One region of the Vibrio alfacsensis genome, then DNA from elsewhere that is predicted to be linked to it. Evidence: predicted binding sites of a transcription regulator. Region 1 holds the regulator's gene; each other region holds the start of a gene.

Region 1 (4,793 bases):
TTAACGGGGCAACCAATTCGGCTAGCGTACTGAATTCATCCTGTAACGAGGCGAGTAATTCACTCTTAATATCCCCCGTCAGAAGAGTCTCAACCAATTCGATTTGAAACTGTCGTAAGCTGTGCAAAGCTTCATGAGCAAGGCGACCATCTTTTTCTAAGCCATCCAAAAACTCTATTAATCGATTCGTCGTTTTTCCCGCAGCAGACACCACAACGAGATCATTTTCTGCTGAATATTCTCTAAGAATACTGGCCACACGTTGGTAACACTCGGAGTTCGCTAAGCTGCTGCCACCAAATTTATGCAGCTGACGTTGTACACTCATGATCGTTATACTCCCCGTTACTGTGCTGCTTTCGTGAATGCTTGTTCAAGATCAGAAATCAGATCTTGTGCATCTTCCAGACCAACAGATAAACGCAATAATTGTTGAGATACTCCAGCCTCTGCCAATGCAACGTCACCCATCGCACGATGCGTCATTGAAGCTGGGTGACAAATCAAGCTTTCTACACCACCTAACGACTCAGCAAGGGAGAACAGGTCAAGCTCTTTAACGAACACTTTTAATTGTTCAAATGACCCTGCAAACTCAAAGCTGAGCATCGAGCCGAAACCTGATTGTTGTTTCTTCGCAATATCATGACCCGGGTGTTCAGGCAAACTTGGGTGATAGATCTTGGCGACTAAGGATTGCGTTTGAAGATACGCTAACACTTCCTGAGAACTTTCTTCGTGAACTCGCATTCGTGCACCCAGAGTGCGAATTCCTCGCAGAGTCATGTAACTATCAAATGGTGTACCCGTTGCACCAATACAGTTACCCCACCATGCCAACTCTTCAGCGTGCTCTTCGCTCTTGGTGATCACCACACCGCCAATCACGTCAGAATGACCATTAATGTATTTAGTTGTTGAGTGGATAACAAAATCGGCACCTAGCTCTAAAGGCTTTTGATATACGGGTGTCAAAAAGGTATTGTCCACGGCCACTAACGCACCAACTTGTTTCGCTTTCTCACACACTGCCGCGATATCAACAACGCGAACTAGAGGGTTTGATGGCGTTTCTAGCAGGATGAGCTTTGGCTTTTTCGCCATCGCAGCATCCAGTGCTTGCTGATCGGATTGATCAACAAACTGAACCTTAAAGTCGCCTTTATTTGCTCGGGTGTTGAATAAACGGTAGGTGCCGCCGTAGCAATCGTGTGGTGCAACAATGAGATCGTTTGGACCAAGAAACGCCGAAACCCAAAGGTTTAACGCAGACGTTCCACAGTTGGTCACCACTGCACCTTTACCTGATTCAAGCTCATACAATGCTTTCTCTAACAAGCCTCGGTTTGGGTTACCTGAACGGGTGTAATCGTATTGAGGGACTTCACCAAATGCCGGGAAGCCATAGTTAGTTGAAAGGTAAATTGGTGGTACGACAGCGTGATATTGACTGTCTGATTCGATACCTGTGCGTACAGCAATGGTCGCAGGCTTACGGGTGCTCATGAGTGTATCCTTTCACGGGTGGTGACATCTAAACGGGAATGCGCTATATCTAACTCATATTGCTCAATTGATTAACACTCTTCCCTAACTATTAACGTCACTTTACTTGCCTAAAAACAAGACGTCAACACTTCTAGACGTCTATATGTCTTTGCTTATGGCGGTAAATGCAGCTAAAATCGCACCTACATTTAATTTTCCAACTTATTACATTAATGAAGGTGCGCAATGGCTGACTGGAATGGCGAATACATTAGCCCATATGCTGAGCACGGTAAAAAAAGCGAACAAGTAAAAAAGATTACCGTCTCTATCCCGCTAAAAGTTTTAAAAGTACTGACTGATGAGCGAACTCGCCGCCAGATCAATAACTTACGCCATGCAACTAACAGTGAACTTCTGTGTGAAGCATTTCTACATGCTTACACAGGTCAACCACTGCCAACGGATGAAGACCTTCGTAAAGACCGCCCTGATGATATTCCGGCTGAAGCAAAAGCGCTGATGACTGCAATGGGCATTGAATTCGAAGCGTTTGACGAAGAATAATTGCTTACAAATTCGTCATCGTTTGGAAGTAACGCCGGGGGGGTGCTTCAACAAAACCAAAAAGGGACGCCAATGCGTCCCTTTTTTTATCTAGATCATCACTCTGCGATTTATTCAGCCATGTAGTTTTCTGGCATTTCAATACGAGCAACACCTGAATTGACTGCCGCTTTAGCAACCGCTTTCGCCACTCGTGGCAATAGACGTGGATCCATTGGTTTTGGAATGATGTAGTCGTTGCCAAATTCGAGCTTATCAACACCTGCGGCTTTTAATACCGCTTCTGGCACTGGTTCTTTCGCCAACTCTCGAATTGCATCCACCGCCGCTAACTTCATTTCATCGTTAATCTCACTCGCACGTACATCCAAAGCACCTCGGAAGATGAATGGGAAACACAGTACGTTGTTTACTTGGTTCGGGTAATCACTACGGCCAGTCCCCATGATCAAGTCATCACGCACTTCATGAGCGATCTCTGGTTTGATTTCAGGATCAGGGTTCGAGCAAGCGAATACGACTGGCTTATCGGCCATCAGTTTCAACGCTTCTGCTGGTAGTAAGTTTGGACCCGATACCCCTAAAAATAGATCCGCCCCATCAATAACATCTTCAAGCGTGCGTTTATCCGTGTTATTCGCGAATAGCTGTTTGTATTCATTCAAATCGTCGCGACGCGTATGGATCACCCCTTTGCGATCCAACATGTAGATTTTTTCACGCATGGCACCACATTTGATCAACAGCTCCATGCATGCCACAGCTGCCGCACCAGCACCAAGGCACACAATCGTGGCTTCTTCTAGCTTTTTACCCTGCAGTTCAATCGCATTTAACATACCCGCAGCGGTAACAATTGCCGTACCGTGTTGGTCATCGTGGAATACCGGTACGTCACAACGTTCAATAAGACGCTTTTCAATCTCAAAACAATCTGGAGCCTTGATATCTTCAAGGTTGATACCACCGAAAGTGTCAGCAATGTTTGCTACTGTGTCGACAAATTCGTCGATCGTACGGTGCTTTACTTCGATATCAATTGAATCTAGACCAGCAAAACGTTTAAACAGCAGCGCTTTACCTTCCATTACTGGTTTAGAAGCCAGAGGGCCAAGATTACCCAAACCAAGAATCGCCGTACCGTTGGAAATAACAGCAACCATGTTACCTTTCGCTGTGTATTTGTACACATTGTCAGCATTCTGCGCGATTTCACGTACAGGTTCCGCGACACCAGGACTGTATGCAAGCGCAAGATCGTTAGCGGTTTCCGCTGGTTTAGTCAGCTCTACAGCAATTTTTCCTGGCGTTGGGTAGGCATGGTAATCCAATGCTTGTTGGCGACGTTCTTCTTCTGGGGTGAGTTCTTGGCGATGCTCTTCAGACATGTATCTGTTTCTCTTTTGTTATTGTTTCGGTAAGGGGGAGTAAATATTAATGTATAGAAATCAATCTTCATAGGCAAGATTGCGACCTATATCTTTAAAAAAGAGCAAACTAGTAGAGATAAGACCAGATACTTAGAAGTGACACCTGATTAATAAAACAGGTGTCATTTGGGGATTTAATGAATCAAAAGTAAAGCGCCACTACTCTTCATCAACATACTGCGCTTGGAGGTAATTTTCGATGCCAGACATCTCGATAAGGCCAAGCTGAGTTTCTAACCAATCAACATGCTCTTCTTCATCTTCAAGAATATCTTGGAACAAATCTCGAGAAACATAATCACGAATATCTTCCGCATAAGCGATCGCATCTTTTAAATCGGGGATAGCCGCCATTTCTAACTTCAAGTCACACTCAAGCATCTCTGGAGTGTCTTCACCTATCATCAGCTTGCCAAGATCTTGAAGGTTAGGAAGCCCCTCCAGAAATAGAATGCGTTCAATTAAATGATCGGCATGCTTCATTTCATCGATAGACTCGTGGTATTCCTTTTCAGCTAGGTGTTTCAACCCCCAATCTTTATACATGCGGGCGTGAAGAAAATATTGGTTTATTGCGATGAGCTCATTACCGAGCACTTTATTGAGATGTTGAATTATGATTGGATCGCCTTTCATGACAAAGCCCTCCTCTTTGGCTTCATATAACTGTAGAAGCAAATGAGAAGGTGTCAAAAATGAAGCGTGTCATTAGCTAACTTGTTTCAGCACTAGATATTCTGTTTCTGCTAAAATTTCTTTCGCTTGTTTAATGCACTTACCGCATTGACTTCCTAAAGCAGTGCATCTTTTAATTCCTCGAATGTCCGTTATGCCCTCATCTATCGCCAACTTCCTAATTTTCTTGTCAGATACACCATGACAAAGACAAACGTACATATTCAAAACCCCTAAATTCTACCTTGGAATGAAATATAAACAATAATCGTTCTTGTTACCAGTTGTATTAATAGGGGTTACAGAACGTTTTGTTATATCAATTTTGAGCGTTTAATGAACTTTCAATGACTTAGCAGGTAATGTAAAAAAAGAGGAAAGGCAGTAAAACTAAGGGGATGTTTTCAATAGCAAAAAACATCACAAGAAAAAAATGGCTTATAACCATATTAAGAATAGGAATAGTAGGTACAAAAAAGGGAAGCCTTAGCTTCCCTTTTTCTAGCGCTTTCTTCAAAAAGAAGAAGAGTGCAAGAGTTCGTTTAATTCGTTAAGAATTAAGCGAAGATCTTAGCAACAACACCAGCACCTACTGTACGGCCACCTTCACGGATAGCGAAACGTAGGCCTTCA
Region 2 (4,793 bases), 1.5 Mb from region 1:
GCGATTTCCGGCACGCTTACATCGCGAGATAATGTTAGTGGGGAAGTGCTTATTAATGACAAAGCTCTTTTAGCGATGCCGCTGTCGGAACAAGCTCACGTCCGTGGCTATTTATGTCAGCAATCGAGGCCTGCATTTAACGTTGATGTATTTCAATATCTTGCATTGTCATTACCGAGTTGGTGCAACATTGCAGATGCCACAGTCCAAGAAGCCGTGAATAAGGTCATTGAGCTTGTCCAACTTCAAGAAAAGCTCTATCGCAGTATTCAAACGTTATCTGGGGGAGAATGGCAGCGAGTTCGACTGGCTGGTGTGTGTTTGCAAGTCTGGCGAACAATCAACCCATATTCTCAATTACTGATTTTGGATGAACCTGCCGCGCCTCTGGATATAGCACAAGAGGGGTTGTTGTATCTGTTGATTAATGCCGTTGCCGCACAAGGAGTGTGTGTCTTGGTTGCCAATCACGATCTCAATCGAACGTTAAGACATGCTGACAAAGTCCTAATGCTGAGTAATGGTGTTCTGCATACTCAAGGGAATGCGAACGAAGTCCTCACAGAAAAAGCATTGAGCGATGTATTTCGTACTCGCGTGAAAAAAGTGACCCTGGATGGTAAAGCGTACTTGCTGTTTGATTAGGGACTGTTGATCTTTCTGGTTGGTCCTCTTAACTCAAATTGTCCAACTTTTGTTGGTACTTCTGTTTTAACTTATCATTACCAGCTTTGTTTTCTAATTGGATCATGAGTTGAAGAGATGGCTTGCTAAGGCCATATGCTTGATTAAATCGAATCAGTCTGAGTCTTGCGTCCGTATAATTTCCCCGGTCTATTTCTAATTTCGCAAGCTGGAGAATCGATTTAGGGCGGTGTGGGTCATGAGCGATAGCACGAGAGAAATAGACAATGGCTTTGTCTTGATCGTTTGCTTTTAACGCACAGAACGCCGCATTTTCGTAGCTGACGGGTATTAAGTAGTAGTTTGGTCGTTCGATGGCTTGCTTGAACAGCGTATCCGCCAAAACGTAGTTTCCTTTCTTACACAAAAAAGTGCCATAGTTATTAAGCACATCACCATTTTGTGAATGTTGCTCAAATGCGCGGCGGTACAACTGCTCAGCTTTGGTGTCTTCACCGACGGATTCGTAATAATGTGCCATTGATAACTGAGCGCGATAATAGTGCGGAGCATAACTCAATGCTTGCTGTAGATTGTTGTGAGCTTGGATCATGCTGCCATTTTTTAGATAACTCAATCCAAGCGCAATGCGCGACTCTGATAAGGCAATAGGATCGGTGTGCTGATGAACTTGATCTTCTTGAACGGTAACGCACCCCAAAAGGCTAAATAGACTGGTTATTACGCATGCCTTAACTTGAGTGAACGTCATTTTTTGTCCTTACATCTATCTTTATTCGTCAATAAACTTCATCTGTAGATAGGATATGGTTTCATGCGTTGAAACTCACGAGTAGGGAATGACTATGCGAGCAGGTTGGCAAGGGGCATGAAAAAGCCGTCAAATGACGGCTTAAACTATCTATCAAAAAGTCCAGTATTTAGAAACGAGCGATTAAAGAAACACGTATTCATCTTTTCTAATGATTTAGTCATCTTTAGTGAATGCCGCTTCACTAAAGTGATCCAAATCGTATGGCGTTTGCTGATAAACACAATAATTTAGCCAGTTTGAGAATAATAGATGCCCATGGCTGCGCCAGCTGGCGAATGGTGGATTATCTGGGTTGTTGTTTGGGTAATAATTAACAGGAATAGCAGGCTCCATCCCCTCACCGAGATCTCGAATGTATTCGTTGTGTAGCGTATGAGAATCGTACTCGGGATGACCAGTTACAAAGACGTTTCGCTTATCCTTGGTTGAGGCAAGATAAACACCGGCGACATCAGAAGTTGCAAGAATATCTAAATCAGTATGTGCTTCTAAAAACTCAGGCGAAAAGTCGGCATATCGAGAGTGGGGCGCTAAGAAAGTGTCATCGAACCCTCTCAACACAGGATGGTACGGATGATGAATATTGTGATGATACACGCCGGACAGTTTTTCTTTACGTGTTTTCTTTGGTAAGCCATACAACAGTTTTAGCCCAGCCTGTGCCGCCCAACACACGTAAAGTGTAGAGGTAACGTGATCTTTTGCCCATTCCATAATGGTTTTTAAATGATCCCAATAGATAACGTCTTCAAACTGAACTAACCCAAGCGGTGCGCCTGTTATGATCATGCCATCAAAGTTTTTTGCTTTGATCATTTCAAATTGTCGGTAGAACGTATCTAAATGTTCCGTAGGCGTATTTTTGCTTGGGCGGTCATCAATTCGAAGCAATTCCACGTTGACTTGCAGCGGGCTGTTGGAAAGTAAGCGAAGGAACTGCGTTTCAGTTTCAATCTTTTTTGGCATTAAATTGAGGATAAGCACACGTAAAGGGCGGATTTCCTGACTAGCCGCTCGACTTTCGCTCATCACGAAAATGTTTTCGGTTCTAAGTACATCGGTCGCGGGTAACTGATCTGGAATTCTAATTGGCACGGCTCTCTCCATAAGCTGTAATTTAGACGTCTATACATCTAAACTTAACGTAATTTGTTTCGGATGTCGATACAAGAGTGTCGTGAATGACGTCGCTAACTGCGAATTACTGATAAAAGAAATGGTGAGTATGAACGGTCAATAACGTCGGTTTCATTTCCAAGTGTTCATTTATCCATTGGCATCATGGATGAGATAAGGATGAGGATGTTTTTTACTCACTCGATGTGATGCATACTTTGTTGAGATATGTGTGACCCCACTTAAACTTCTGGCTACACAAGAATGCAACGTGATCAGTATAGTTTGATGAGTGGATTGGGATCGAGCTAGTATAAATCTATGCGCCGATTTTGGAGCTCATGGTGCAAGTCACTCGTTTCATCGTGTTACTGGAGGGTTGTATGTTTGGAATGTTAAAGAAAAAAGAAGTCATTCAGAGCATTGCGCAAGAGGTACCTAAGGTATTATTGCGGTCGTTCGGGGATAAGCATTACTATTCGCCAGTAGAGATCGACCAAGCGCTAGCAGCGCTCGATTATCAAAAAGAGAATGACTTAGTGCGCTACCAATATGCTTATGGGATGTTCTCAAACTTAGAAAACTATGAGCAGCTTGGTTTGACCGATGAGTTAGGAAATTATGGCCATTTTCAGCGAGAAGTTGGCAAGATGTTACTGAATACGCCAGAGCCAATTGATATGCATATTTACTTTGCTATCGCACAAAAACACCATATGACGGTGAGTTGACCTACGTCGCTGATCCTACGTAAGGCTCGTGATGGGCTTTAAGGATGACTGTTTCATAATAGTAAAGGTGATTTACTTCACATTTACTGTTCGGGTTGGCAATTTTGTTTATAATGCGCGGCTTAGAAATTCGATATGTCATCGAATTAAGGTCAATTGAGCGTGAATGCCTAATGTTCAAAATGCTTATTTCTATGCCTCCATTGGTGGCGTTGTCTATTGCGATTGTGTGTGAAGTGATTGCAACCTCTAACATTCCTAAAACAGAGCAATTTACCAAGCTAATGCCAAGCACCATCGTTATTATTGGATATGGCATCGCTTTCTTTTTGTTATCTGTGACAGTGAAAAGCATGCCAGTAGGGATTGTTTACGCAATATGGAGTGGGGCAGGCATCGTTTTGGTGGCTGCAGTCGGTTACTTCTTATATGGACAAAAACTCGATCTAGCGGCGATGGTAGGAATTGGCTTTATTCTCACCGGCGTTTTGATCGTAAACTTACTATCTAAAACCGTTGGTCATTAAGCCGTTGATTGAATTGAATATGAAAAACGCAGCGATGAATGCTGCGTTTTTTGTTTCTATCGAATAGGCATGACTAATATGCATTTATTGCGAGCAGTTCGCTCTTGTTTTTTTTAGTTTGCCATAGCCTCAATGAGCTGGCCTTGCTGCTGCAGTTTACGGTTACGATAGATAACCGCGGCAATCGCTGGCAAACTAAAAGCGATAAAGCCAAGGATAAGCGCATAAGCCCCGGTTTCGGCACTGATTCCAGCAGGTACATCAAACGAAACAAAGATAGTCACTACACAACTGATCAAGCCCAGTGTCGCAACGAGCATCATTCCGAATTTCCCACCAGGAACGCGGAAAGGGCGTTCAATCTTTGCGTGTTTACGACGAGAAACCAAGAAGCTCACAAAGATGCAGATGTACATCACCATGTAGAGCTGGGTCATCAAAATATTGAGTAGCCACATGCCTTGGTTTACGTTTGGCACTAAGATAAACACTAAAGAAAGCACACTAACAATCGCGCCTTGAAGCAACAACAATGGCACAGGTGCTTGGTTTTTGTTTTCTTTTGACAGCGCGATTGGCATAAAGTGATCTTTTGCTGCCACATGAAGACTCTTTGTTGGTGCAATGATCCAGTTATTTAAACTTGCTAGGCTACCAAACACGATCGCAAGCGCAATGACAGGTAGCATAAATGACATGTTCAAATCGTCGAAGAATGCTTTGAATGCCAGAATGACGCCCTCACTCAGACTAGAGTGTTCACTTGATACCACGGAAGAGATGGAAAGCGAACACGCAGTCAATGAAACCAGAATCAACACGGTCGATACAATCAGCGCTTTCGGATAAGTCTTTTGAGGGTTATCGACTTCACTTGCGTATGATGTGGTGATTTCAAGCCCCGTTAGTGAAAGTACAACAGCCGTAAAGCCAGCGCCAATGCCATCTTGAGAAAAGTCA
Region 3 (4,793 bases), 190 kb from region 1:
AAAATTCGTATGTCAGGTTTTCCCGCCGCTCACTTTTGTAGGCGATGCAATAGAGAAACACCACACTCAGAGGTGCTAGTCCGTAAACCAAGTCGTTATGATGCGGATAAATCGATTCTTGGAACCTTAAAGCTTTGGGCTCATACCTTGATAAACGGCGGCCACTATTACGATATGAATCGTTATGTCACTTGTAAGAAATGTGGACACAAAGAGAAGGATAACTGGGGAAACGAATTTGAATAGGCACAAAAAAACCGAGCACTAACGCTCGGTTTTTCATTTCTAGCGCTAAATTACGCTAATAGTTCTTTTGCTGTGTTCACTACGTTTTCTACAGTGAAACCAAACATCTCGAACAGTTGGTCAGCCGGCGCAGATTCACCGAATGTTGTCATACCGATGATGCGACCGTCAAAGCCAACGTACTTGTACCAGAAATCAGCAATGCCCGCTTCTACCGCGATACGTGCTGTTACGTCTGATGGCAGTACAGATTCACGGTAAGCGGCGTCTTGCTTGTCGAATGCATCTGTTGATGGCATTGAAACAACGCGTACTTTCTTACCTTCAGCCGTTAGTTGCTCAGCTGCTTTCACTGCTAGTTCAACTTCAGAACCTGTTGCGATTAGGATTAGCTCAGGCTTACCATCGCTGTCTTTCAGGATGTAAGCACCTTTCGCGATGTCCGCTACTTGCTCAGCAGTACGTTCTTGTTGCGCTAGGTTTTGACGAGAGAAGATAAGTGCCGATGGACCATCTTTACGTTCAATAGCAAGCTTCCATGAAACTGCAGACTCAACTTGGTCACATGGGCGCCATGTGCTCATGTTTGGAGTCAAACGTAGAGAAGCAATTTGCTCAACTGGTTGGTGAGTTGGGCCATCTTCGCCAAGACCGATAGAATCGTGCGTGTAAACTTGGATGTTCTGAACTTTCATCAGAGCAGCCATACGCATAGCGTTACGTGCGTATTCCATGAACATTAGGAATGTTGCGCCGTAAGGAACGAAACCGCCGTGTAGAGCGATACCGTTCATGATCGCAGTCATACCGAATTCACGTACACCGTAGTGGATGTAGTTACCAGAGAAGTCGTTCGCTTCTAGAGACTTAGAACCAGACCACATGGTTAGGTTAGAAGGCGCTAGGTCAGCAGAGCCGCCCATGAATTCTGGAAGCATTTGACCAAACGCTTCTAGTGCGTTTTGAGATGCTTTACGTGATGCGATGTTTGCTGGGTTAGCTTGAAGGTCAGCAATAATCTGGCTTGTCTTCTCTTCCCACTGTGCAGGAAGTTCGCCGTTTAGACGACGCTTAAGCTCTGCTGCTTCTGCAGGGTAAGCTGCTGCGTAAGCTTCGAACTTCGCGTTCCAAGCTGCTTCTTTCTCAGTTCCTGCTGCTTTCGCATCCCACTGTGCGTATACGTCTGCTGGGATTTCAAATGCTGGGTGTTCCCAACCTAGGAATTCACGTGCTGCTGCGATTTCTTCCGCACCTAGTGGCGCACCGTGACAGTCGTGAGAGCCTGATTTGTTTGGAGAACCAAAGCCGATGATAGTTTTAGTACAGATAAGCGTAGGACGAGGGTCCGCTTTTGCCGCTTCAATTGCAGCATTGATTGCTTCAGAATCGTGACCGTCTACCGCCGGAATTACGTGCCAGCCGTATGCTTCAAAACGCTTAGGCGTGTCGTCAGAGAACCAACCTTCAACGTGACCATCGATAGAGATGCCGTTGTCATCCCAGAATGCAATCAGTTTGCCTAGGCCTAGCGTACCAGCAAGTGAACATGCTTCGTGCGAGATACCTTCCATCAAACAGCCATCACCCATGAACACATAAGTGAAGTGATCGACGATGTCGTGGCCTTCTTTGTTGAACTGAGCCGCTAGTGCCTTCTCAGCCATTGCCATACCAACTGCGTTAGTGATGCCTTGACCTAGAGGACCCGTCGTTGTCTCGATACCAGGCGCGTAGCCGTACTCTGGGTGACCTGGAGTCTTAGAGTGAAGCTGACGGAAGTTCTTAAGATCATCGATAGACAGCTCGTATCCGCTCAGATGCAGTAGAGAGTAGATCAGCATAGAGCCGTGGCCGTTAGACAAAACAAAACGGTCGCGGTCAGCCCACTCTGGGTTTGCTGGGTTGTGATTTAGGTGAGAACGCCAAAGAACTTCAGCGATATCAGCCATACCCATAGGTGCGCCTGGGTGGCCAGAGTTTGCTTGTTGAACGCCATCCATGCTTAGAGCGCGGATTGCATTAGCCAGATGTTTACGAGAAGACATGTCTGCTCCTGAGTGCATTAAGCGAATTAATAAAGGAATGTTGGCACAACCCCAAATCATGTTGGGCGTTAAAGTGCGAGCAATATTCTCTCAAAGCAAAAATCCGACTGCAAACGTTTTACTCACCATTTTTGAGGTTTTAGCGCAATCTTTTTCTAGTTATCCCGCTTTTTGTTTAAATTCACCACACTAAAAGCAAACGTTTGGGAAATATGCTGTGTGAATTCAAACTGAAAAATAGCTTGTAATTCGAACACGGAAATTTAAAATAGACGTCTAGATGTAGAAACACCTACAAACAGTATTGAATTTTTCGTGGCCAGCTTGGGTTAGTTAGCCATGAGTAAACTTTTAGATTGGAGCTATCATGGCTAAGCACCTGTTCACTTCTGAGTCGGTATCAGAAGGTCATCCAGATAAAATCGCAGACCAAATCTCTGACGCAGTTCTTGATGCTATTCTTGAGCAAGACCCTAAGGCACGTGTTGCTTGTGAGACTTACGTAAAAACCGGCATGGTTATGGTAGGTGGTGAGATCACAACTTCTGCGTGGGTTGATATCGAAGAACTGACTCGTGAAACCGTACGTGAAATCGGTTACGTTCACTCAGACATGGGCTTTGATGCTAACTCTTGTGCTGTTCTAAACACCATTGGTAAGCAATCACCAGACATCAACCAAGGTGTTGATAAAGCCGATCCTAAAGAGCAAGGCGCGGGTGACCAAGGTATCATGTTTGGTTACGCAACGAACGAAACTGAAATTTTAATGCCAGCTCCAATTACTTACTCTCACTTGCTAGTGAAAAAGCAAGCTGAAGTGCGCAAGAGCGGTAAGCTAGACTTCCTACGTCCAGATGCGAAGTCTCAGGTTACTTTCCAGTACGACCAAGGTAAGATCGTAGGCATCGATGCCGTTGTTCTTTCAACTCAGCACTGTGATTCAGTATCAACACCTGATCTACGTGAAGCGGTTATGGAAGAAATCATCAAGCCAGTACTGCCATCAGAGTGGATTAGCAAAGACACCAACTTCTTCATTAACCCAACAGGTCGTTTCGTTATTGGCGGTCCAATGGGTGACTGTGGTCTGACTGGTCGTAAGATCATCGTTGATACCTACGGCGGCGCAGCTCGTCACGGTGGCGGTGCATTCTCTGGTAAAGATCCATCGAAAGTAGACCGCTCTGCAGCATATGCAGCGCGTTATGTAGCGAAAAACATCGTAGCTGCAGGCATGGCTGACCGTTGTGAAATCCAACTTTCATACGCTATCGGTGTGGCGGATCCAACGTCTATCATGGTTGAAACGTTCGGTACTGAGAAAGTATCACACGACATCATCATTGAAGCCGTTCGTCAATTCTTCGACCTACGTCCATACGGTCTGCAAGAAATGCTGAACCTTCTTCAACCAATCTACAAGAAGACAGCAGCATACGGCCACTTTGGTCGCGAAGAATTCCCATGGGAAGCGACTGATAAAGCTGAACTTCTACGCGATTTTGCTGGCATCAAATAATCAAATCTCGCAAGAATCAATTAAGCCCTCACCTTTTGGTGAGGGCTTTTTGTATTTGCACTCTTTCACATTACATCGAACAAAACTTCAGCAATTATTTGTAAATTGCGCCAACCCCATCAATAGTTAACGTAATGTTAAATGCACTTCTCGATGCATATAACTATTCGAAATAAGATGCAGACTCACGTGGCTAGAGGGGCATATAATGCGTCAGTCAGGCATCCGGTCCGTTTCATTCAAGATGAATTTGAGCCCGTAGGGGAGCAAATCAAGGAGGAATTATGCCTCGTACTGTGAATCCGTCAGACTTCCACAATAAACATAAGGCAGTCCCTGACAACGAATATGCTAGAACCATCCCTTGCAATACCATTAACCTTACCGCGCCATTTCACTGGTTAGCGTTAGGGTTGAACGACTTCGTCCGAATGCCCATCATTAGTGCTTTCTACGGCATCTGTTTTATGGCTGCAGCGATTGGTATTGTGCTCCTTGTTCAGTGGCAAGGTACCCACCTCGTCGTGATGCCAAGTCTTATCGTTTATATGCTGATTGGGCCTTTTCTTGCACTCGGCTTATATGATGCAAGTTGGGAGAGAGAACGTGGGCATAAACCCAGCTTATTCCACTCAATGAAAGCCATCGGACGTAACTCAACATCGCAGTGGGCTTTCGCGGTAATGCTCGCAGTATGCATGATTTTCTGGATGCGTATCGCTGCCCTACTTCACGCTCTATACCCATCTGTACAGGGCGCTCCGCTAACTGAATTCTTACCTTTCTTGGTTATTGGTTCGCTCGTTGGTTTTGTTTTAGCTTGTGTGGTTTTCAGTATTTCCGCATTCTCCATACCTTTAATGATGGAACGTCGCGTGGATATGATGACGGCCGTATTTACCAGCTTTAACGCGGTGAAATCCAACATTCCTGCAATGATTGTTTGGGCTGCGATTATTTGTGGCGGTATCTTAATTGGC

The links. Region 1 encodes MetJ, which represses methionine synthesis genes. Its sites were predicted from a motif close to TTAGACNTNTANANGTCTAA; they were not measured.
Region 2: metA (homoserine O-acetyltransferase MetA) is a predicted target of MetJ. The motif match lies at 2,577-2,596, and genes of this name have one in related genera.
Region 3: metK (methionine adenosyltransferase) is a predicted target of MetJ. The motif match lies at 2,560-2,579, and genes of this name have one in related genera.

What each region holds. Positions count from the first base shown of each region.
Region 1 is NZ_AP024165.1:2,834,666-2,839,458, forward strand. Features, by position in the region: gene VA249_RS13035 (bifunctional aspartate kinase/homoserine dehydrogenase II) at 1-328, opposite strand, end outside; gene VA249_RS13040 (O-succinylhomoserine (thiol)-lyase) at 346-1,506, opposite strand; gene metJ (met regulon transcriptional regulator MetJ) at 1,735-2,055, shown strand; gene VA249_RS13050 (malic enzyme-like NAD(P)-binding protein) at 2,166-3,443, opposite strand; gene bfr (bacterioferritin) at 3,645-4,121, opposite strand; gene VA249_RS13060 ((2Fe-2S)-binding protein) at 4,194-4,382, opposite strand; gene tuf (elongation factor Tu) at 4,718-4,793, opposite strand, start outside.
Region 2 is NZ_AP024165.1:1,370,056-1,374,848, forward strand. Features, by position in the region: gene btuD (vitamin B12 ABC transporter ATP-binding protein BtuD) at 1-645, shown strand, start outside; gene pilW (type IV pilus biogenesis/stability protein PilW) at 674-1,396, opposite strand; gene metA (homoserine O-acetyltransferase MetA) at 1,613-2,554, opposite strand; gene VA249_RS06700 (hypothetical protein) at 2,959-3,306, shown strand; gene VA249_RS06705 (DMT family transporter) at 3,501-3,833, shown strand; gene VA249_RS06710 (APC family permease) at 3,947-4,793, opposite strand, start outside.
Region 3 is NZ_AP024165.1:2,645,394-2,650,186, forward strand. Features, by position in the region: gene VA249_RS12120 (hypothetical protein) at 10-246, shown strand; gene tkt (transketolase) at 297-2,291, opposite strand; gene VA249_RS12130 (hypothetical protein) at 2,290-2,484, shown strand; gene metK (methionine adenosyltransferase) at 2,659-3,813, shown strand; gene VA249_RS12140 (DUF2189 domain-containing protein) at 4,098-4,793, shown strand, end outside.